One region of the Alkalibacterium putridalgicola genome, then DNA from elsewhere that is predicted to be linked to it. Evidence: predicted binding sites of a transcription regulator. Region 1 holds the regulator's gene; the other holds the start of a gene.
What was found. The regulator HrcA, encoded in region 1, represses chaperone genes, less so after heat shock. The targets are predictions, from matches to a motif close to TTAGCACTCNNNNNNNNNGAGTGCTAA.

Region 1 (11,525 bases):
TTGCTGCTCAGACGGCCAAGCAGGTCATCATGCAGCGTATGAGAGAAGCTGAACGCTCGATCATCTACAATGAATACATTCAGTATGAAGACGACCTGATGACTGGGACAGTAGAACGACAGGACAACAAGTTCATCTACATCAACCTAGGTAAAGTTGAAGCCGTTCTGTCCAAGCGTGACCAGATCGAGAATGAAACCTATGAAACGCATGACCGCATCAAAGTCTACGTCAGCAAGGTCGAAAACTCGACGAAAGGCCCGCAGGTTTTTGTCAGCCGTACACATCCTAACCTGATCAAACGTCTGTTTGAACAGGAAGTGCCGGAGATATATGATGGCATCGTTGAAATCGTGTCGATCGCCCGTGAAGCCGGCGACCGTTCCAAGATCGCTGTCTTCTCCCGTGATGAGAACGTTGATCCGGTCGGTACCTGTGTCGGGCCAAGAGGCTCACGTGTACAAGCTATTGTAAACGAGCTGAACGGTGAGAACATGGATATCGTTGAATGGGACAAAGATCCTTCAGTCTACATCAAGAATGCTCTGAATCCAGCGCAAGTCGTTGATGTTCAGTTTGACGAAGACCAGCACTCCTGCGTCATCGTCGTTCCGGATTATCAGCTGTCGCTGGCGATCGGCAAGCGCGGTCAAAATGTGCGTCTGGCAGCGAAACTGACAGGATTCAAGATCGATATCAAATCTGAATCCGACATGGAAGCTCTGGCGGAAGAGTCTGATGAATTGAAAGATGATTCATTCTTTGAAGCGTTGAGTGAAAACGATGCGGATGCAGCGAATGACCTTGAATCGATCTCTGAGGCACCTTCACTATTTGAAGATGACGAATCTACAGATGTAAAAGCCTACAATGATGACAATGTATCGGATGATGCAGATTCAACTGTATTAGCCGAAGACAGTAATCAGATGGACAGACAGCCTGGAGAACCAGTCATGGAAACAGACTTTCAGACCGGCGAACTTGATCCCAATGATACCGAAGACTTGATCGAATTCGCAGAAGAAAGAGACGGCATGGGCGAAGAAGAAGGTTATGAAGCGTCAATGGAAGAAGTTGAAGAAGCGACTTTTTCAGAAGACGATGAGCCGACCCCGACAAGTGGTGGACAAGGCGAGCCGCCGTTTACTGATAATGAGGAACGACGATTCCCTGAAAATCAGGAAACGACATTCTCTGATGATGAAAATATTGGAAAATAAAACAATGCGGAATAAGGTGGGGAATTATGCAGAAGCGTAAGATACCTATGAGAAAATGTGTTGTCTCCGGCGAAATGAAACCAAAGAAAGACATGGTGCGTATCGTTAGAAATAAAGAAGGCGAGGTCTCGATCGATCCGACAGGCAAGAAAAACGGACGCGGTGCTTATGTCTCTTTAGACACTGAACTCGTTATGAAAGCTAAAAAGAAAAAGATGCTGGACCAGGCATTGAATGCGCAGGTCGATGACTCTTTTTACGATGAACTGATCGACTACATTGAGTATAAGAAGGCAAGAATGGAAATCGAAAATGAACAATAACGAACGGGCTTTAAATCTGTTAGGATTGGCTCAACGTGCGGGCAAGCTGATATCAGGTGAATCGCTCGTTTTACAATCCGTAAGATCGAACAAGGCGAAGATTGTCTGTCTCGCGTCTGACGCAAGCGACAATACGTCAAAACAATTTTTGAATAAGTGTGAGTATTATGATGTGCCTCTCGTAACAGCTTTTACACGGGATCAGATCTCTCATGCTTTGGGGAAGGACCGGACAGTATGTGCCCTCATGGATGATGGTTTTATGCATTCCCTTCAAAAATTGCTCTAATTAAGAACGGGAAGGTGATTAAATGGGCAAAAAGAGAGTCTATGAATTCGCGAAAGAAAATAATGTAGCAAGCAAAGATGTGCTGGATAAAGCAAAAAAACTGGGGTTCGATTACAGCAGCCACATGTCTTCAATGGAAGACAATGAGGTCAGTAAGCTGAAAACGGCATTGAGTCAGAAAGAATCTCCAAAAGAAAAGCCGGCAAAACCTCAAGGTCAGACTGATAAGAAAAACAGTTCAGATCAGAACAAACCGGCTGCAAAAAAACAGTCTAATGAATCATACAAAGCGGCTGGCAAACGTGATGCTCGTCCAAACTCGAATCAGCGTCAAAACAACCAATCAAAACCCGCTGACCGATCTAAACAAGGAACACAAAGCAACCAGTCAAACAAAAAAAATGAGAAAACTTCTCAACACAGTAAAGGACAAAAGAATATAAATAATAAAAAAACGTCATCTCAACCAAAAAACACTAAGAAAAAAGCTGCGCCTAAAGCTAACCAAAGTCAGACACCGGAATTACCTAAACGAACGACTGATGAAAAACAGAAACAGTCATTTGAAAACAAACGCAGACGTAATTCAAGACAGCACAGAGGTATCCACGGTGGACCTGCCGGAGCAAGAAGACGTAAGGGTAAGAAGAACCAGAAGCCGCAGACACCTGTGACTCCGCGTAAGCATAAAGAGCTGCCGGAAGTCCTGGAGTATACGGACGGCATGACTATTGCCGAACTAGCGAAAAAACTCCACCGTGAACCAGCTGAAATCGTGAAAAAACTGTTCATGATGGGTGTTATGGCTACTCAGAACCAGTCACTTGACAGTGAAACGATCGAGTTGCTGGCTACTGAATACGGTATCGAAACGGAAGAGAAAGTTCAGATCGATATGACCGACTTCGACACCTTCTTCGATCAGGAACCTAACGAAGAAAACATGGTCACTCGTCCACCTACTGTTACGATCATGGGACACGTTGACCATGGTAAAACGACCTTACTTGACAGTCTGCGTGAAACGAAAGTAACGGAAGGCGAAGCCGGCGGGATCACTCAGCATATCGGTGCCTATCAGGTCAAAGAAAACGGCAAGACGATCACTTTCCTAGATACACCTGGACACGCCGCATTTACAACGATGCGTGCCCGTGGTGCTGATGTTACTGATATCGCGATCATAGTCGTTGCTGCAGACGATGGGGTCATGCCTCAAACCGTTGAAGCGATCAATCACGCTAAAGCTGCTGAAGTACCGATCATTGTTGCAGTCAATAAAGTCGATAAGCCTGGAGCAAATCCTGACCGTGTGATGCAGGAACTGACAGAATACGGACTTATCCCTGAAGCATGGGGCGGAGAAACGATCTTTGTTCAGATCTCAGCGTTATTCAATCAGAATCTGGACGAACTGCTTGAAATGATCCTGCTTGTTGCTGAAGTCGAAGAACTGAAAGCCGATCCTAAACGCTTGGCTATCGGAACAGTTATTGAAGCAAGACTAGATAAATCACAGGGCTCTATTGCCACACTGCTTGTACAGGAAGGTACACTCCATCAGGGAGAACCTATTGTTGTAGGGAATACTTTTGGGCGTGTGAGAACGATGACAAACGACAAAGGACGTCGCGTCAAAGAAGCCGGACCATCGACTCCAGTCGAGATAACTGGCTTGAACGATACGCCACAAGCTGGCGACCGTTTCGTTGTCTTTGAAGATGAAAAAACAGCAAGACAAGTGGGCGAATCAAGAGCATCAGCTGCAACTGAAGCACAACGTTCAACGAAAAGTAAAGTTACGCTGGAAAACTTGTTCGACAGCCTGGAAGAAGGCGAACTGAAATCAGTAAATGTCATCATCAAAGCTGACGTACAAGGTTCAGCAGAAGCACTGGCAGCAAGTCTTGAGAAAATCGAAGTCGAAGGTGTCAAGATCGACATCATCCATACTGGTGTTGGTGCCATCAACGAGAGTGATATCACTTTAGCTTCTGCAAGTTCAGCGATCATCATTGGCTTTAATGTCAGACCGACTGTTCAGGCTAAAGAAAGTGCCAGCCGTGAAGAAGTCGATATCCGTACGCACCGTGTCATCTATAATGCCATCGATGAAATCGAAGCAGCGATGACAGGTATGCTGGATCCTGAATTCGAAGAAAAAGTTACCGGTCAGGTCACTGTCCGAGAAACATATGATGTTTCCAACGTTGGTACGATTGCCGGCTGTTTCGTCACTGACGGAGTCATTAAACGCAGCAGTTCGATTCGTCTGATCAGAAACGGCGTGGTCAAGCATGAAGGCGAACTTTCAAGCCTGAAACGCTTCAAAGATGATGCGAAAGAAGTCAGAAACGGCTACGAATGTGGTCTGACGATCGCAGGATACAACGACATCGAAATTGACGATGTAATCGAAGCCTATGAAATGGTCGAAGTTGAAAGAAAGAGATAAAATCTTAAGGACAGGTGAATAATATGCCTAACTATAGAGTGGGTAGAGTCTCACAGGAAATACAGAAAGAAGTCACGGACATCCTGCGCAAGCGTGTCCGTGATCCACGTGTCGAAGGTGTGACCGTAACGGGTGTTGATGTGACAGGCGACCTGCAGCAGGCAACGATCTATTACAGCACACTTTCTGACGACAAAGACAGCGTCAATCAGACACAGACGGGTCTTGAAAAAGCGACAGGTCTGATCAGGAAAGAATTGGGTAATCGACTGTCTCTTTATAAGACGCCTGAATTAACGTTTGCCCGCGACGAATCTGTTGCATACGGCAGCAAGATCGATCAGTTATTGAACAAAATAAAAGAAGAGCAAGACGAATAAGTCTATAAGTAAGATTTGAAGTCGTTTTTCTTAGCAAAAGAAAAGAGGAGAATCTTTGTTTAGTGAACATTGATTCTCTTTTCTTTTGTAAATTTTTAATATGGAATAGATCAAGGAGGATACGATGGAAGGATTATTACCTATATGGAAAGAAAGAGGCATGACAAGTCACGATTGTGTTTTTAAATTAAGAAAAATACTTAATATGAAAAAAATCGGCCATTCCGGTACGCTGGATCCGGATGTTGACGGAGTTCTGCCTGTAGCGATCGGTAAAGCAACAAAAGTCATCGAATACATGATGGATTCTGAAAAGATCTATACCGGAGAGATCACGCTTGGATTCTCAACGACGACAGAAGACCGTTCGGGCGAGATCGTTGAAAAGGAACCTGTGAGCAGTGAAATCGATGAAGCGTCTATCGACAGGGTATTATCCGAATTCGATGGGGTCATCACGCAGACACCTCCGATGTATTCCGCAGTGAAGATAAACGGCAAACGCTTATATGAATATGCCAGAGAAGGAAAAGTCATTGACAGACCTTCCAGAGAAGTGATGATCCATTCCTTCGACCGGACTTCCGACGTAAAGAGGGATGAGGAGAACGCCACATTGTCTTTTTCTTTCAAGGTCGTATGCGGCAAAGGAACCTATGTGAGGACCCTTGCTGTCGATGTCGGCAGAAAACTGGGTGTTCCATCACATATGTCAGATCTGACCAGAGAAGCAAGCAGTGGCTTTGACCGAGAAGAAGCATTGACGCTCTCTCAGATCCAGTCACTGGTCGATGATGGCAGCATTGATGATCACATTCTTCCGCTTGAACGTGCACTCGTTCATATGCCGAGATATGATCTGACTAAAGAAGAATACCTTCTGGTCAAAAACGGAAGCCGTCTTGAACGGGAGAAGTATATGAAAAATAAAGAAGACGAAATCGTCTTCTATTATATGAACAAGGCCGCAGCCATTTATAAGGTCCACCCGACCAAGAAAGACCTTATAAAACCGGCAAAGGTTTTGAGAAATGAAATGGTGGTGTAAAGATGGATATCAGAAGAATTCATCATCCCTATAAAAAAGAAGAGATAGGCAGCGAAGAAATCGTTCTGGTCTTAGGTTTTTTTGATGGCGTACACCGAGGGCATCAGGCGGTTATCAGCAAAGGTGTAGAAATAGCAAAGGAAAAAGGACTGAAATGTGCTGTCATGACGTTCAACCGGCACCCTGCTTTTGTCTACCGCAGTTTCGATCCGGATAAACATACGTATCTGACGCCTCTTGATCGTAAAGAAGAAATCATCAGAAATTTAGATGTCGATATTCTTTATGAAGTGGCGTTCACTGCACGCTTTGGCCGCTTGTCTCCTCAGGACTTTGTCGATCAGTATATCGTTGGATGGAATGCCAAAGTCGTTGTCGCCGGCTTTGATTATACCTACGGAAAAGCAGCAGAAGCGAATATGAACACCATGCCGGTATATGCAAAAGGGCGCTTTGAAATCGTCAAAGTGGATAAAAAAGTCGATGCTGAAGATAAAATCAGTTCAACGCGTATTCGCCGGTATATCAGTGAAGGAAAACTGAAACAGGCGAATGAACTCCTCGGTTATATCTATGAAACGAGCGGATTCGTCATTCACGGAGATGCCAGAGGAAGAGACCTTGGATACCCGACTGCAAACATCTATCCTCACCCCTATGTTATGGTACCTAAACGCGGAGTTTATGCCGTTAAATTATGGGTAGACGGAAAATGGCTGGATGGGATGGCATCGATCGGTTACAACCCAACATTCGGACATCGACCAAGTTATTCCATAGAAGTACATATCTTTGACTTCAATGAAGATATATACGGCGAGGACGTCAAAGTGAAATGGGTCGATTATCTGAGAGATGAAGTAAAATTCAATTCTGCCGAAGAGCTGATCGAAAGACTGGACCAGGATGAACTGGATGCTAAAGAAAGTTTGTCAAAGGTCAAAATAAATCAGATTTAATTGTTGACAGTAATCAATAGATTTGTTAAATTATAGATGTGTTAGCACTCGATAACTTCGAGTGCTAATTTAATGAAAGCTCACAGAAACAAAGCGCAGAGGACCTTTACTGTGCTTTGCCTAGTCTCTAATGATGCAGGATGCATCAAGGAGTGATTACACATGTTAACAAAGAGACAATTAATTATTCTAGATGCTCTCATTCGACTGTATACATCAACGGGTCAGCCGATCGGTTCGAAAACCATTCTGATCGACACGGCTATCGAAGCCAGTTCAGCTACGATAAGAAATGAACTGAGTCAGCTTGAAAAGCTGGGATTCATTCAGAAGACACATTCGTCGTCTGGAAGAATACCTTCTCTCAAGGGATACCGTTTCTATATCGACCATCTTATGCGGCCGCAGGAAGTGGCTAAGGATAAGATGAAGATCATCAGTGACGTATTAGGGAACCATGTAAAGCAAATGGACGATATCATGCATCAGTCGGCTCAGCTATTGTCTGATCTGACAAATTACACGGCTATTGTCTTGGGACCAAGGGCTGAAACAAGTCGCCTGACTGGGTTTAGACTTCTGGCATTGAATGACAACCATGTCATGGCTATCATTCAGACAGACAAAGGGACGATAGAAAATAAAGTATTCCGCATGCCTAAGACGATCAATGAGGCTGATCTGGTAAAAGTCACTAACATATTCAACCACCATTTAGTTGGTCATACGTTAACTGAAGTGGCCAGAAGACTCCAGCGTGACATTCCTCTCTTGATCAGGAAATACGCGTCAAATGCCGCAGAAATGTTTTTATCCATCGAATCAGTCTTTAAGGAATCAACTGAGTCGAGACATCACATTTCCGGCAAACTGAATATTCTGGATTTTTCTGAGAATATTGACACCCAAAAACTGAAATCGTTGTATACGATGCTGGATAGCAGTGGCGATCTATACGCGCTGGTCGATCAGATCAATGATGACTTCGTTGTAAAAATCGGGGAAGAAATAAATCATGACTTACTGAAAGACTTCAGTCTGGTCACGACGACTTACAACGTGAGCAGCTATGGAAAAGGTGTCATCGCAGTACTTGGACCAACGAGTATGGCTTATGATGAAACGTTCGGTGTACTTGATGTGTTTAGAAAAAAGTTGACACACACACTACTGGAGTATTATTTAGAATAATCAGGAAATGAGGAAGAGTTGTGAAAGATAATAAAGAGAAGCGCAAGCAGGAAGAGACAGACGAAACGTCACAGGAAGATGCTGCTGAGAAAGAATCAGTGATCATCGAAGAAGAAACAGCAGGCACAGATCCAGCTGAAAAATCAGAACAGAGTGAACTGGATAAAGTTTACAAAGAACTGGATGACGTGACTGACCGTTACCTTAGACTTCAGGCAGAACTGGCTAACATACGCAAGCGCCAGGAGCGTGAACGTCAGGATCTTCGTCGTTTCAGCTCTCAGTCACTGGCCAAGGAACTTATTCCTGTTCTGGATAATCTGGAAAGAGCCTTGACGATAGAAGCTGATACTGAAGCTGGAGAGAACCTGAAAAAAGGAATCGAAATGGTTCACAGCAGTTTCCTTCAGGCTTTTGAAAAAGAAGGGATCGAAGTGATCGATCCGTTGGGCGAACCGTTCGATCCTAACTATCATGAAGCCTATACGCAAGTACCGGCTAATGAAGGTCAGGAAAGCAATGAAGTCGCTCAAGTATTTGAAAAAGGATATAAACTGCACGAACGTGTCTTACGTGCTGCAAAAGTATCTGTTACATTATAAAAATCAAAGTAAAGGTGAGATAAATCATGGGAAAAATCATTGGTATCGACTTAGGAACAACAAACTCAGCAGTTGCCGTTTTAGAAGGCGGAGAAGCTAAAATCATCCCTAATAAAGAAGGGAACCGTACAACACCATCTGTCGTTTCATTTAAAAACGGCGAAGTACAAGTGGGCGAGGTTGCTAAACGTCAGGCGATCACTAACCCGAATACGGTCAGCTCGATCAAACGTCACATGGGTGAAGACTACAAAGTTGAAGCAGAAGGCAAGAGCTATTCACCACAGCAGATCTCAGCATTCATTTTACAGCACATCAAAGATTATGCTGAAGACTATCTAGGTGAAACAGTAACAAATGCTGTTATTACTGTCCCTGCTTACTTCAACGATTCACAGCGTCAGGCAACTAAAGATGCCGGTAAGATCGCTGGACTTGAAGTAGACCGTATCGTTAATGAACCAACAGCTGCATCACTGGCTTATGGTCTTGATAAAGTAGAAAAAGATGAAAAAATCCTGGTCTTTGACTTAGGCGGCGGAACATTCGACGTTTCTATTCTTGAACTGGGCGACGGTGTCTTTGAAGTTATGGCTACTGCAGGTGACAACCACCTGGGTGGAGATGACTTTGACGAGAAAATCATCGACTATCTTGTTGCTGAATTCAAAAAAGAAAACGGCGTAGATCTGTCTAAAGACAAAATGGCTGTTCAGCGTTTGAAAGATGCTGCTGAAAAAGCTAAAAAAGACTTGTCAGGTGTTTCTCAGACACAAATCAGCCTGCCATTCATTTCTGCCGGCGAATCAGGTCCATTGCACCTGGAAATCACTCTGACACGTGCTAAATTTGATGAAATCACAGACAGCCTGGTTGAACGTACGAAACAACCTGTCCGTCAAGCATTGAAAGATGCCGGTTTATCAAAATCAGACATTGACGAAGTTATCCTTGTTGGTGGATCCACACGTATCCCAGCAGTCGTTGATACAGTGAAAAAAGAAACAGGCAAAGAGCCTAACCGTTCAGTCAACCCTGACGAAGTTGTAGCGATGGGTGCTGCGATCCAGGGCGGCGTCATCTCAGGTGATGTGAAAGATATCGTCCTGCTTGACGTTACACCGTTATCGTTAGGTATCGAAACGATGGGCGGCGTCTTTACTAAGCTGATCGACAGAAACACAACGATCCCTACAAGCAAGTCACAAGTCTTCTCAACAGCTGCTGACAATCAGCCAGCCGTAGATGTACACGTGCTTCAAGGTGAACGTCCAATGGCTAAAGACAACAAAACACTTGGACGCTTCCAGTTAACGGATATTCCACCAGCACCACGTGGCGTTCCTCAAATCGAAGTATCTTTCGATATCGACAAAAACGGTATCGTCAACGTATCTGCGAAAGACTTAGGTACAGGTAAAGAGCAGAAGATCACGATCAAATCTTCTTCAGGTCTATCTGATGAAGATATCGAGCGTATGGTCAAAGAAGCGGAAGAAAATGCTGAAGCAGACAAGAAACGTAAAGAAGAAGTGGAATTACGTAACGAAGCTGATCAGTTAGTCTTCCAGATCGACAAGACCTTGAAAGAACTGGAAGGTAAAGTCGACGAAGCAGACGTCAAAAAAGCGGAAGAAGCACGCGACGAACTGAAAGCAGCCTTGGAAAATGATGACACTGAAGAAATCAAGACGAAACGTGATGCATTAAACGAAATCGTTCAGGAAATGTCAGTGAAGTTGTATGAACAGGCAGCTCAGCAGCAGGAACAAGCTCAAGGTGCTGAAGCTGGAGACACAGCTGACGCCGGTTCTTCAGATGATGTCGTAGATGCAGACTTCGAAGAAGTAGACGACGAAGAAAAATAATAGAATAAGAAAAGCGATATAAGCCTGTTCTGACTCCTACGAAAAAAAGGAAATCAATCCCTGAATGAGCATACTGCGCAATGGGTTGATTTATCTTTTTTCGTAAGGAGTCAGGCTTAGATCGCTGGACAATGTATATCTATTTGATAATGATTTTTATAGATACTGATATTCAAACAGGAGAAAGCACTTATGCTAAGTTTTCAAAAGTGCTTTCTTTCTTTTTGGTATCCATCTGATCGTTCTTTATCGACGTGAGAGATGGTTTACCGGATCGATCATAACGATGGAGGAATACTATGGCTGAGAAAGAAGATTTTTATGACCTGCTGGGTGTCTCGAAAGATGCCTCCCAGGATGAAATAAAAAAAGCTTACCGCAAGCTTTCAAAGAAATATCACCCGGATATCAACAAAGCAGACGATGCGGAAGATAAGTTCAAGAAGATATCTGAGGCATATGAAGTATTAAGCGATGAACAGAAACGAGCAGCATATGACCAGTACGGACACGCGTCTACCGATCCTAACTTTGGGGCCGGGGGCGGTTTCGGCGGGGGCTTCGGAGGCGCTGGCGGCGGCTTCGGCGGAGGCGGCGGTTTCGAAGACATCTTCGAGCAGTTCTTCGGCGGAGGCGGCAGACGCAGGAATCCGAATGCACCACGTCAGGGAGAAGACCTGCAGTATGTCATGGATCTGGAATTCGAGGAAGCGATCTTCGGTAAAGAAACGACGATCCGTTACAATCGCCAGGAAGAATGTGACAACTGCAACGGCAGCGGAGCAAAACCCGGAACAAGTCCGCAGACCTGTTCGACCTGTCATGGGGCCGGACAAGTGAATGCTGAAAGAAACACACCATTCGGCCGTGTCATGACACAGCAAGTCTGTCCGACATGTAATGGAACAGGAAAAGAAATAAAGGAAAAATGTCCGGTCTGTCACGGTGATGGACACACGAAACAGCAGCATTCTGTAAAAGTGACGGTCCCTGCCGGTGTGGAAGACGGTAATCAGATGCGTCTGCAGAATCAGGGTGATGCGGGTGAAAACGGCGGACCTTACGGCGATCTGTACGTCATTTTCAGAGTGAAAGCATCGAAAACATTCGACCGCAGAGGTTCCGAGATCTACTACGAACTGCCGATCAATATGGTTCAGGCTACTCTGGGTGACGAACTGGAAGTG
Region 2 (11,525 bases), 660 kb from region 1:
TTCTCCAGTACTTTCCAGCAGTCTTATAACTGTAGATGATGATACTGAAACACGTTTAGCAATAGTTTTCATACTTTGTGTTTCGGATAATTCATAAGAAACAACATTCTTGATAGGGTTAGAAATGAAACAGTATTTATTCACCAGAGATGTTTTTGCCATAAAAGTTCGCCCACATTCGTGACACATATAGCGTTGCTTTCTTAACCTTAACAAGGCAGGTTTAAAGAGGATGTTCCCTAATTTTATTGTAGATATTTTTGTACCATGCTTAGTGATGGAATAATCTTGGTTTACAGCCCCGCAGTGATGACAGGCCTTCGGCTTGTATGTAAGAGTTCCTTGGTAAACAATATAGTTTGTATCTTTAATAGTTTCTTCTGGGCAAAGATAGTCATTGATATCAAAAATAATATTTTCATCTTTAATATTTAATGAATTTCGTATAATATGAGAGTAGGTCATGTAGATTCTCCTTTGTTTGGTTTTCGTCGACTTAATTATAAGGGAATCTACTGGCCTTTTTCTATTGATATACAAAAAACCGTGCCAGCGAGTTCGTTAGAACTCACCAACACGATTTATTATAGAACCTTTTTTGATTGGTTCTACATTTCACGATTGAGCATTTTCAGTGTGATTTCCTCAATCACTTGTTTTTCTTTTGATTCTGGAAGACCGGCAATACGCTTCATGGCTTTTTTGGTATATTTCTCAGCCAGTTTTTTTGCCTCATTCACTCCATCTGCTTCAGTCACGAGCAGCTGTATTTTTCTTGCCTCTTCTTTCGTTGTTCTCTCACCTTTCGATAACAACGGCAGCAGATCTTTCTTGTTCTTTCTTAAAGCAAAAATCAGAGGAGCAGTATAGATACCCTGTCTAACATCTTCCAGAACAGGCTTACCAAAATCTTCAGATAACTGAGTATAATCCAGGACATCATCCATAATCTGGAAAGCCATACCGATATGACTTCCGATATAATAACAGTAGCGAGAAAATGACTTTGAATTGCCACTCTCCATTGCTCCTGCATAACAAGATAAAGCAAAGAGCTGAGCTGTTTTTCCTGAAATCTGGGTCAGATATTCACGGATGCTCATATCTTTTTTATAGCGTAAATGCATCTGATTCAATTCCCCCATTAAAATACGCTCCATACCATCCGTACTGATCGTCAAATTCTCCATTGATTCAGCATGTTTGGCTAGAATACGGAAAAAGACAGTAAACAGATAGTCCCCGGCATATACTGCAACATCTTTCCCGTATTTATCTTGAATCGTCTGCTTGCTTCGTCTTGTTGAAGCTTCATCTATAATATCATCATGAATTAAGGTAGCTGTATGCAGCAGCTCTATGGCCGCAGCTAGACTACGTGCTCTTTCAGGCGAATGCTCTTCACCAAAACTTGAAAATAACAGAGTGTAGGCTGGACGCAAAAGTTTCCCGCCTGAATGAAGCATATCTAAGATAGCCGCTTCAACTTCCTTATTTCGAAGGAATATCTCCTTATCGATCATCGTAAGCGTCTCTTTTAGTTCAGACTTTACTTCAGGATAGGCGTCCCACATTGGATGTATCTCCATCTTGATTCCTCTTTCCTTTTTTTGACACAGTTTTCGCAGGGAGGGCGTTGGTACAACCAACACTAACACAGCAGCCAATAAATATACTCTCGGCATTGGCCTCCTGGATACCATTCTATTTTTCACTTTAGCAGTCTCTTTTAGTTTACCATTATTCTACGATCAGAACAGACCATTGAATTAAAATATTTTAAAACGATAAAAAAGAATGAAGGAGAGCATCATTCATCCTTCACTCTTTTTTAGTTATTTAATTGAAAAAGTTATTTCTGTTTATATACTGGCTTTGTTTTTCCATACCACCAATTTCCAGCAACCTTCTGTATCCATGGAATAGCGTAGTAATCTAAACCGAATGCACGGCCGGAACCATTCATTAATGAAAGAGCTACAAAGACGAACCAGATATTCACCCAATAGAACATACCGGATAAAGTAAAGCTGGCTACCAGAGCAATAGTTAAAGCACTAACAAGCCAAGTGAACAATCCGAAAATAAGCGCCAGACCTACACCAATTTCAACAAGTGTCATAACTTTCTGGAAAATAAGAGCAATGTCGGTATTTGGAATCATAAACTCCATGATCGCTTCAAACCAGCCTGGTGCTTCCTTTAAAATCATCATAGGTTCTTCACCATATACATAACTTAGTCCAAATACCGGATCAGCCGCTGCTGTTTCGGCAGCAGGTGAAGCACCGGAAGTTGCATCCTGGAGCCATGAGAATGGTAAAGCCACTCTATCAGTGAACCAGCTTTCTGAACCGAATAAACCAAAAGCTTTTTTCAGTCCTTCAACGAGCCACATACTACCGAAGAATACCCTCAGTGGAACACTCCACAGCACATTGCCATATCGGGAAAGATGTCCGCGGAAAATATTCCGTTTATCTCTAATATGGAAGAACTCATGGAAAACATATTGAACGGCATAGTATCCAGAACGGATTTCAAAGAAGTAAAGAAGATTGACCAAGTGTTTAACTAAAATAGCAAAGAAGCCAGAGAGATTATACTTGCCCATCAATTCAGCTACACCATATGTCGATCCGATGGAAACCATGAAGCCCTGATAATTACTTTCATGTTTGTGCTTTTCAGTACCTTCAATAGCAGCGGCAATGTTTTCGGCAGCTGTATGTCCGGTCTGTTCAGCAGCCTGAACGATTTGAGGAGTTGGAGCCCCATCTTCCTCTACATAGTAAACCAGGTCACCGATAACATAAACATCATCATAACCTTCAGCTTCCATGTACTCATTAGCCACTAAACGATTGGCACGTGCTTTTTCCAGTCCGAAATCTTCTGTATCAGAGTTGGCTTTAACACCGGCTGTCCAGATAAGAGTATGTGTCGGTATTTTTTCTCCAGATTTCAGTTCGATATGATCAGGTGCCACTTTTACAATAGGAGAACTTTTGAGGATTTTGATTCCTCTTTTTTCCATATAACGTTCTGCTTTTTCAGCATTTTTACGTGATATCATATTTAAAATAGTCGGAATAGCTTCAACAACGATCAGTGAGATTTCATCTGGATCGACTTTATGATCTTTTGCAAGACGGTCTTTCCAGTCTGCGAGTTCACCGACCATTTCGATCCCTGTAAAACCGGAGCCGCAGACAGTGAATGTCAGCATGGCTTTACGCTTGGCATCGTCACGTACAGTTGAGGCTTCGGCAACTGTGCTCTCAATGTGTTCACGAATCTTGATTGCATCTTCCATAGACCACAGTGTGAAGGCATGGTCTTTAACACCAGGAGTGCCAAAGTCGTTGGGTTCTCCACCCATACCTAAAATCAGATAATCGAATGAATAAGAATCATTCTCAGTCTTGACTATGTTTTTATCATGATCGATATCAAGTACATTGTCAGTCACCAACTTCACGTTCTTCTTACGGCTGAACAGACGCTGCAGATCAAACTGAATCGCATCAGGTTCTACACGCCCACCAGCAACTTCATGAAGTTCAGTCATATATGTTTGATAAGGATGACGATCGATCAATGTAATCGTAACATCTTCATTTTTCTTGAATCGTTTAGCGAGTCTTTTAGTTGCCGCAACTCCGGCAAATCCCGCACCGACGACGACTATGTTTTTTTGGGACATTCTTCCCACTCCTTAATATTTTTTACACAACAGTTTAAACAAACTTTTCTTACAAGATTATGATAATACTTATTTATAAACCCTAAAAGGCAGATTGCGTCTGAAAATAGAACAGCAGACAATGTTTAAACTTTCACATGCAACAGGATTAATTATACATTAGAAGAAAAATTTTGTCTAGTTAATATGAGACAAATTTCAATAACTCGAGAGAATATTAATTTTATGTGACAATTATTGTCTCACACCGTCTTTCCGACTACGTCCTTGTTTTTTTTATCCTTATTTCTCTCACTAATATAAAATGTCAGAAGATAAAATCTCATATTTCCTCCTGTAGTTTTATGTTATACTCTATAGCAGAGTATTTTAGAAGCAGTAATGTCATGCTAGTTGCAAAGAATCAAAATAGAAAAAGAAGGAAGATCAAAATGAAAGTATCTGTATTCATGAAATTAGTGGAAATACAAACTAAAATCGCCAGTTTATTCCCGTTCCTCCTCGGCGTGTTGTTTTCGGCTTACTACTTTTCCGAATTCAACTTTTGGAACACGCTTCTCTTTTTTGTCGCCATGATTTTGTTTGATATGACGACAACAGCCATTAATAATCTAATGGATTTTCAAAAAGCAAAAGATAAAACATATCAGCAGAACGTCAATATTATCGGACGTACCGGTTTATCAGAAAAGAAAGTGATTCGTCTGATTTTTATTATGCTTGGACTTTCCATAGTACTGGGTTTAATACTAGTCTATCGGACAACATTTTTACTTTTGGCTATCGGGGTTGTTTGTTTTGCTATAGGGATCTTTTATACGTTCGGACCAATACCTATCTCTAGAACGCCATTGGGAGAAATACTTTCCGGACTGACTATGGGCTTTGGCATTTTCTTTATTGCAGTGCTGATCAATGATTCAGATGGCAGTCTGATCCGTTTAGCTTTTGAGGGACCTGAATTTTTACTGACCGGTAATCTGCAGGCTATCTTTTCAGTCTTTTTAGTATCATTGCCGACTGTATTTCTGATTTCAAATATCATGCTAGCTAACAACACGTGTGACCTTGAAGAGGATATCGTCAATAACCGGTTTACTCTCCCCTTTTATATCGGGAAAGAAAGAGCTGTTTTACTTTTTAATCTGTTGATGTATCTCAGTTATGTGATCATCGCTTTATCTGTTGTCCTGGGGTACCTTCATCCTTTAATGCTCGCTGTTTTCATTACTTTCCCCTTGATCAAAAAGAACTTGAATGCCTACAACCAAAAACAGATAAAAACGGAAACGTTTGTGGTAGCTATCAAAAATGTAGTCCTTTTCAGCAGTGTAGAAGTCGGCCTGCTGGCTCTCAGCTTATTTTTTGTATAAATTTCAAGAATATTTATCAGCGCTCTAACGTCGGCCCAAGATCATCATTCCGGCATGAGTCTCTGATCGATCAAAGAATTTAAGAGGACGGGACAAAAAGCGTTTAGCCCTGTAGCTTCTAACGCAGCCCCGCCGATAACTGCTGAAGGAGTTATCGGCGGGGCTGTTTATTGGAACACGTTTATAACAAATGATTCGGAATCGAGTAGGAGATAAATGATTAATTCATTTATCGTCCTCTCACACCACCGTACGTACGGTTCCGTATACGGCGGTTCAATATCTTAAGTAAGCAGACTCTGCCAGGTCTCGTAGTGAAACTACGTTCCACCGGTAGAGTCTTTTCGTTGTAAGCACCCAATGAACTTCAGGTGTTTTTGACAGTCTCCAGTATTTCTTTCTGGAATAGCCTATGCGTTTGGCACTATCTATATCTAGACCTAAGCGCATTAATCTGCTAATCTTAGTACGTGGATTTTTCCATCTCTTTAAAATTAGCTGCCTGATTCGGTGATGGAGCCATTGCTCCACTTTAGTTACGAAGGTTTTGATGAAGCCTGTGCCAAAATAATTTATCCAGCCTCTTGTTCGGCTGTTTATCTCTTTGACAATCTCATCAAACTTCCCTGCTCGCTTACGTTTGGTCAAGCGTTTCAAGGTGCGAATGAATTTCGCTTTGGCTTCGTTCGAAGGTCTGTAGCGACAGACCCCATTCACTGTGGTTATCAGACAACCCAAGAACTTTAAACGCGTTGGTGAACCCACTTTACTTTTCTCTTGGTTGACAGTTAGTTTCAGGTCTTTTTCAATGAAGCGAGTGATGCTTTGGAGCACACGTTCACCGGCTCGTTTTGACTTCACAAAGATGACGAAGTCATCAGCGAACCGAACGAAACGATGTCCTCTCTGCTTCATTTCTTTATCCAGTTCATGTAAGTATACGTTACTGAGTAGGGGCGAAATCACGCCACCTTGTGGTGCGCCTGTGTTACTTTCTACGAATTCGCCAGACAGATCTATGACACCGCTCTGTAAGAACTTACGGATAATTTTCAGAATCATTTTGTCCTGTATATACTGTTCGAGATAGTACATCAGCTTATCATGATTGAGTGTGTCAAAGCACTGTTTCAGGTCACAATCGACGGCCACTTTGTAGCCTTGCTGATAATAGTCGACACACTCTTTCAGAGCTGTATGATTGCTTTTCCCTTTACGGAACCCATGACTGTGTGGGAGGAAATGTTTATCAATGATAGGTTCTATCACTTGCCTGATGGCTTGCTGGACCACTCGGTCCCGTACCACTGGAATGCCCAGTTTTCGGATACCCCCATTCGCTTTGGGAATTTCCACCCGTCTGACCGGTTGTGGTTTATAGGTGCCGTCTAACAGTTTCTTTTTTAAATACGGACTCATTTCCATGATATGTGATTCTATCTCATTAACTGTCATACCATCTACTCCAGCAGCTCCTTTATTGCGTTTAACAATTTTAGCCGCTTCAAATAGATTCTTCTCACTTACAACGAGCCTCATGAGAGACTCACCATACTTGTCTTTACATTCACCTAGGCGATTACTCCGCACATCTACATACTCTTTCGCTTCCAGCTTATCCCTTTGTAGTTTGCCAACCCGTGGGTCGTTTTCTGCGTTTGTCATAATGCCTAACCTCCAATCTTCAAAGTATTGATATTGTTCGGTCCTTCGGTACATTTTCCCTACTATGACCTCGGCTGACTTCTCGCCATTCGTTGTTACTACTAAGCGCTGACGAGACCTCCCCGGGTAAGAACGACAACCTTCTGCTCACGTCACTGCTTCATTTACTCAATAGAATTCGGGCAGTATCGGACTTCACTTTGTGATGCAAGCTCATCCGTTCTATTAAGCCTTGGTATGAAGTTTCTGTTCGTCAGTGCAAGCATTTGCGTCCGACTTCCTTCAGATTCCGCCTCACGGCGGACACCCTTGTCTTTCGCTAACAGTTCCTACTGCCAAGTCTGTAGTGGACTTTCACCACCAAGTTGTCGCCCATGCCGGGCGCACATCACCAAAGAGGGTAGGACAAAAGTCCTACCCTCTTTTCATCTAAAATATCTATATTGTTCAGGAAATAAATCTCGTTATTACATCATGCCGCCCATGCCGCCGGGATTCATTCCGCCAGCCTGATTGTCATTTTCTTCAGGGATTTCTGCGACAGCTGCTTCTGTTGTAAGAAGTAGGGCTGATACAGATGCAGCATTCTGAAGAGCTGAACGGGTAACTTTAGTTGGATCGATGATACCCGCTTCAACCATATTGACCATTTCCCCAGTTGCGGCGTTAAAGCCAATTCCTGGCTCAACATGTTTCAGACGTTCAACGATGACACTGCCGTCAAGTCCAGCATTTTGAGCGATCTGACGGACAGGTTCTTCCAAAGCACGCAGGACGATCTTCACGCCGGTCTCTTCGTCGCCTTCAGCGTCGATTTCTTCCAGTTTATTTAAGATATTGATATATGCAGTCCCTCCGCCGGCAATCACGCCTTCTTCAACGGCCGCACGTGCAGCATTCAATGCATCTTCAATACGCAGTTTACGTTCTTTGATTTCCGTTTCAGTTGCTGCACCCACTTTGATCACAGCCACACCGCCGGCTAACTTGGCGATACGTTCCTGAAGTTTTTCACGGTCAAACTCAGAGGTGGTTTCTTCAGCTTGAGAACGCAGCATGCCGACACGCTGTTCGATGGATGCTGCATCACCGGCACCTTCAACGATCGTTGTATCATCTTTCGTCACAACGACTTTACCTGCCGTACCTAGCTGGTCGATGGTCATATCTTTAAGATCCAGACCTAAGTCACTTGTAACGACAGTTCCGTTCGTCAGTGTAGCGATATCCTCAAGCATACCTTTACGGCGATCACCGAAGCCAGGTGCTTTAACGGCAACAACATTCAATGTGCCACGGATCTTGTTCAGGACTAATGTAGGAAGAGCTTCGCCTTCGATATCATCAGCAATGATCAGCAGCGGACGATTCTGCTGCATGATATTTTCAAGGACGGGTAAAATCTCCTGAACAGATGAGATTTTCTTGTCTGTGATCAGGACATACGGATTATCAAGACTAGCTTCCATCTTCTCGTTGTCTGTCACCATGTACTGAGATAAGTATCCACGGTCAAACTGCATCCCTTCAACGACATCCAGTTCTGTTTCGATACCTTGAGACTCTTCTATCGTGATTACGCCGTCACTGCCGACTCTTTCCATAGCGTCTGCAAGCAAGTGACCGATTTCCTCGTCTCCGGAAGAGATTGCTGCGATCTGTGCAATAGATTCTTTGTCAGCAACTTGTGTTGAAATCTCGCGAAGTGACTCAACAGCTTTCTTCGTTGCCATTTCGATTCCACGACGGATACCGACCGGGTTAGCACCAGCTGTCACATTTTTCATACCTTCGTTGACGATAGCTTGAGCTAATACAGTTGCTGTAGTTGTACCGTCGCCGGCAATATCGTTGGTTTTGCTTGCCACTTCAACGACCAGCTGGGCACCCATGTTTTCAAATTTATCTTCCAGTTCGATTTCTTTTGCGATCGTGACTCCGTCATTAGTGATTTGAGGAGCACCGAATGATTTATCTAAAATGACGTTTCGGCCTTTTGGACCTAATGTTACTTTAACTGTATTTGCCAGTTTATCTACTCCGCGCAGCATTGCTGCACGGGCATCTTCAGAAAATTTAATATCTTTAGCCATGTTTTAATTCTCTCCTTCGTTGATTATATTGAAAATGAAATCGTTAAAACGAATGAATTATTCGACGATCGCAATGATGTCTGTATCTTTGACAACTAAATATTCGGTCCCCTGATATTTGATCTCAGATCCGGCATATTTTTCAAAGATAACTTTGTCGCCAACTGAAACGGCTGGTTTGGAATAGTTACCATTATCAAGCAGTCTACCTTCTCCTGCAGCGACTACTACGGCTGTCTGTGGTTTTTCTTTGGCAGAATCCGGCAGGACCAAGCCGCTTGCAGTTTTTTCTTCTTCTTTTTTCACTTCAAGAAGTACGCGATTTCCTAAAGGTTTCAACATAATGTAATCCCTCCATAAGTAAATTGTTTGTTTTGTCTTATTTTTTTCACTATCAGCTAGTGAATAAGTGAGTTTTAGCACTCTAACCAGTCGAGTGCTAACTCCAATTCTAAGTATATTCAAAACAGAATGATCTTGCAAGCCCTATCTTAAAAAAACATTCATTTTTCCTTGTGTGGAAACGGACCTCTATTTGTGTTAAATTACTAGTATTGTATATAACAAACAAAGGATGACTTTAATGGATCAAATCACTTTAAATAAAAAAGCGGCAACACGTATCATCATACTTTTCCTGCTTGTTCAAGTCCTGGCAGGGGTCATTCCTGTCTTTCTACCTGAATCATTAGGAACGATAGGATTTTTGACACCGTCACTCGTCCTCTTCACTCTAGGTGCGGTCGGTATGATAGCGATCGAAAAAAGATTTCATATGCATTTTCCATTTGAAAAACCTCTAAACAAGCAGAAGAAAGACGTTCTGCTATGGGGGATCGCCGGTATCTTTATCGCCCTCTTTGCACAGAACCTGGCGAGCATCGTCGAGGTCCAGTTGCTGGGATCACCGATGGAGTCTCAGAATACACAAATGCTTGTCGAAGTGGTCAGAAACTACCCTGTCTTCATCCTTCTCATAGGAGTGGCCGGGCCGGTCATGGAAGAATTCGTATTTCGAAAAGCGATTTTTGGGATGCTCATTGAAAAAACTGGCGGTATCGGTGCAGCGGTCATCAGTTCACTATTGTTTGCTTTCGTCCATTTTGACGGTCTGCTACTTGTCTATTCATCCATGGGGTTTGTATTCTCCTGGCTTTACTTCAAAACCAAGAATATCTGGACACCGATCATTGCGCATTGTCTGATGAATACCCTGGCCGTAATTGCGAACCTATATTTCCTCTGATCATGACTAATTTTCCCACGTAGAAAGGATCCACTATGACAGAAAAACAGCTTAAACTACAAATCGTTTTTAAATATGTATTCTTTGCACTTTTCCTCTTCTTCACCATTGACTCGGTTTCATCAAATGGGTGGGGGTTCTTTTCCTATCTGTTTGCCCTTTTTGCAACAAAGGACTTTGTGAACGGGACACGTTTGGCGCAAGCCTATTACAACATCAAAAAAAGTAAGAGATAACTAAAAGCGTACCCGCTCTAATCAAGCGGGTACGCTTTTTTAATTTCAATTTAGATAATAAAATCATTCAACGGTTCATCCGGGTCATCTGAATTTTCCAGATCCTGATAGTAATTGATAAAGTAGATCAGTGTCTGCAGCTCATTTGTCAAATCAACATTATGGACGCGGATATGTTTAGGCACCGTCACACGGATCGGCGTGAAATTCATGATACCTTTAACTCCACCTTCAACCAGCTGGTTGGCCATATCCTGAGCGATTTCTGAAGGGACTGTTATGATGGCCACATCGATTTGCTGCAGGTCGAGCTGTTCTACCATTTCATCTATGGAGTAGATCGGCACACCTTGATGGATCGTTCCGATCAGTTCATCTTTGACATCAAATCCGGCACTGATGCGGATATTATTATTGCGACGGAAATTATAGTTCAGTAACGCCTGTCCCAAATTACCTACACCGATCAGGGCAACGTTGGTCAGTCTATCCTGATTCAGCGTTTTACTGAAAAAGTTCATTAACGCTTCAACATCATAACCATAACCTCTTTTACCTAGAGCACCGAAATATGAAAAGTCGCGTCGGATCGTTGCGCTGTCCACTTTTACGGCTTCACTTAACTTGGCAGATGAGATGCGTTCCTTGCCTGCTTCATATAAAAACCTCAAATAGCGATAGTACAGCGGCAAACGTCTCGCTGTCGCTTTAGGTATTTTCTTTTCAACCATCATTCATTCTCCTTATCCGATTTTAAATTAACTTTAGTTTAATCATTATAAATTACTGTTTATTCAGTCTTTGTGCATTCACAAACTATAAGTAATATGCCACTTTCTATTATAGCATTAATCTTACTAAATAAAAGTAAAATAGCCTGAATTCTAAGAATATTCATAAACTTTGGAGTACATCTAAATTGTATATATATGAACGTTAAAACGATTAGTGAGCAATCGTACATGATAATAGCTGATTCTTAATTGAGAATGTGATTCACAATATAATCTTATATCACTGGACTCCTGTATTGTTATCTGCTGTATGTATGCTAAACTATTAAGAGATGAATTAAGGTAATTTTTATGAAAATGAGGATACTAACATGATACTTTTACAAACTGAAAAAATTTCGCGTTATTTCGGTGCAGATAAACTGTTCGATAATGTCTCCATTGAAATCAAAGACAACGCACGTATCGGTCT

Region 2: a site for HrcA is predicted at 9,254-9,280, ahead of groES (co-chaperone GroES). Genes of this name have one in related genera too.

The regions. Positions count from the first base shown of each region.
Region 1 covers NZ_CP162615.1:1,471,963-1,483,487, reverse strand. The annotation lists partial or broken gene nusA (transcription termination factor NusA) at 1-722, shown strand, start outside; gene rnpM (RNase P modulator RnpM) at 1,250-1,546, shown strand; gene AB4027_RS06980 (YlxQ-related RNA-binding protein) at 1,536-1,835, shown strand; gene infB (translation initiation factor IF-2) at 1,858-4,290, shown strand; gene rbfA (30S ribosome-binding factor RbfA) at 4,314-4,670, shown strand; gene truB (tRNA pseudouridine(55) synthase TruB) at 4,795-5,718, shown strand; gene ribF (riboflavin biosynthesis protein RibF) at 5,721-6,677, shown strand; gene hrcA (heat-inducible transcriptional repressor HrcA) at 6,840-7,868, shown strand; gene grpE (nucleotide exchange factor GrpE) at 7,889-8,470, shown strand; gene dnaK (molecular chaperone DnaK) at 8,497-10,338, shown strand; gene dnaJ (molecular chaperone DnaJ) at 10,638-11,525, shown strand, end outside.
Region 2 covers NZ_CP162615.1:2,136,043-2,147,567, forward strand. The annotation lists gene AB4027_RS10150 (ISL3 family transposase) at 1-465, opposite strand, end outside; gene AB4027_RS10155 (polyprenyl synthetase family protein) at 609-1,589, opposite strand; gene AB4027_RS10160 (FAD-dependent oxidoreductase) at 1,853-3,706, opposite strand; gene menA (1,4-dihydroxy-2-naphthoate polyprenyltransferase) at 4,138-5,079, shown strand; gene ltrA (group II intron reverse transcriptase/maturase) at 5,356-6,744, opposite strand; gene groL (chaperonin GroEL) at 7,212-8,837, opposite strand; gene groES (co-chaperone GroES) at 8,895-9,179, opposite strand; gene AB4027_RS10185 (lysostaphin resistance A-like protein) at 9,421-10,083, shown strand; gene AB4027_RS10190 (YdiK family protein) at 10,119-10,319, shown strand; gene AB4027_RS10195 (redox-sensing transcriptional repressor Rex) at 10,370-11,050, opposite strand; gene AB4027_RS10200 (ABC-F family ATP-binding cassette domain-containing protein) at 11,425-11,525, shown strand, end outside.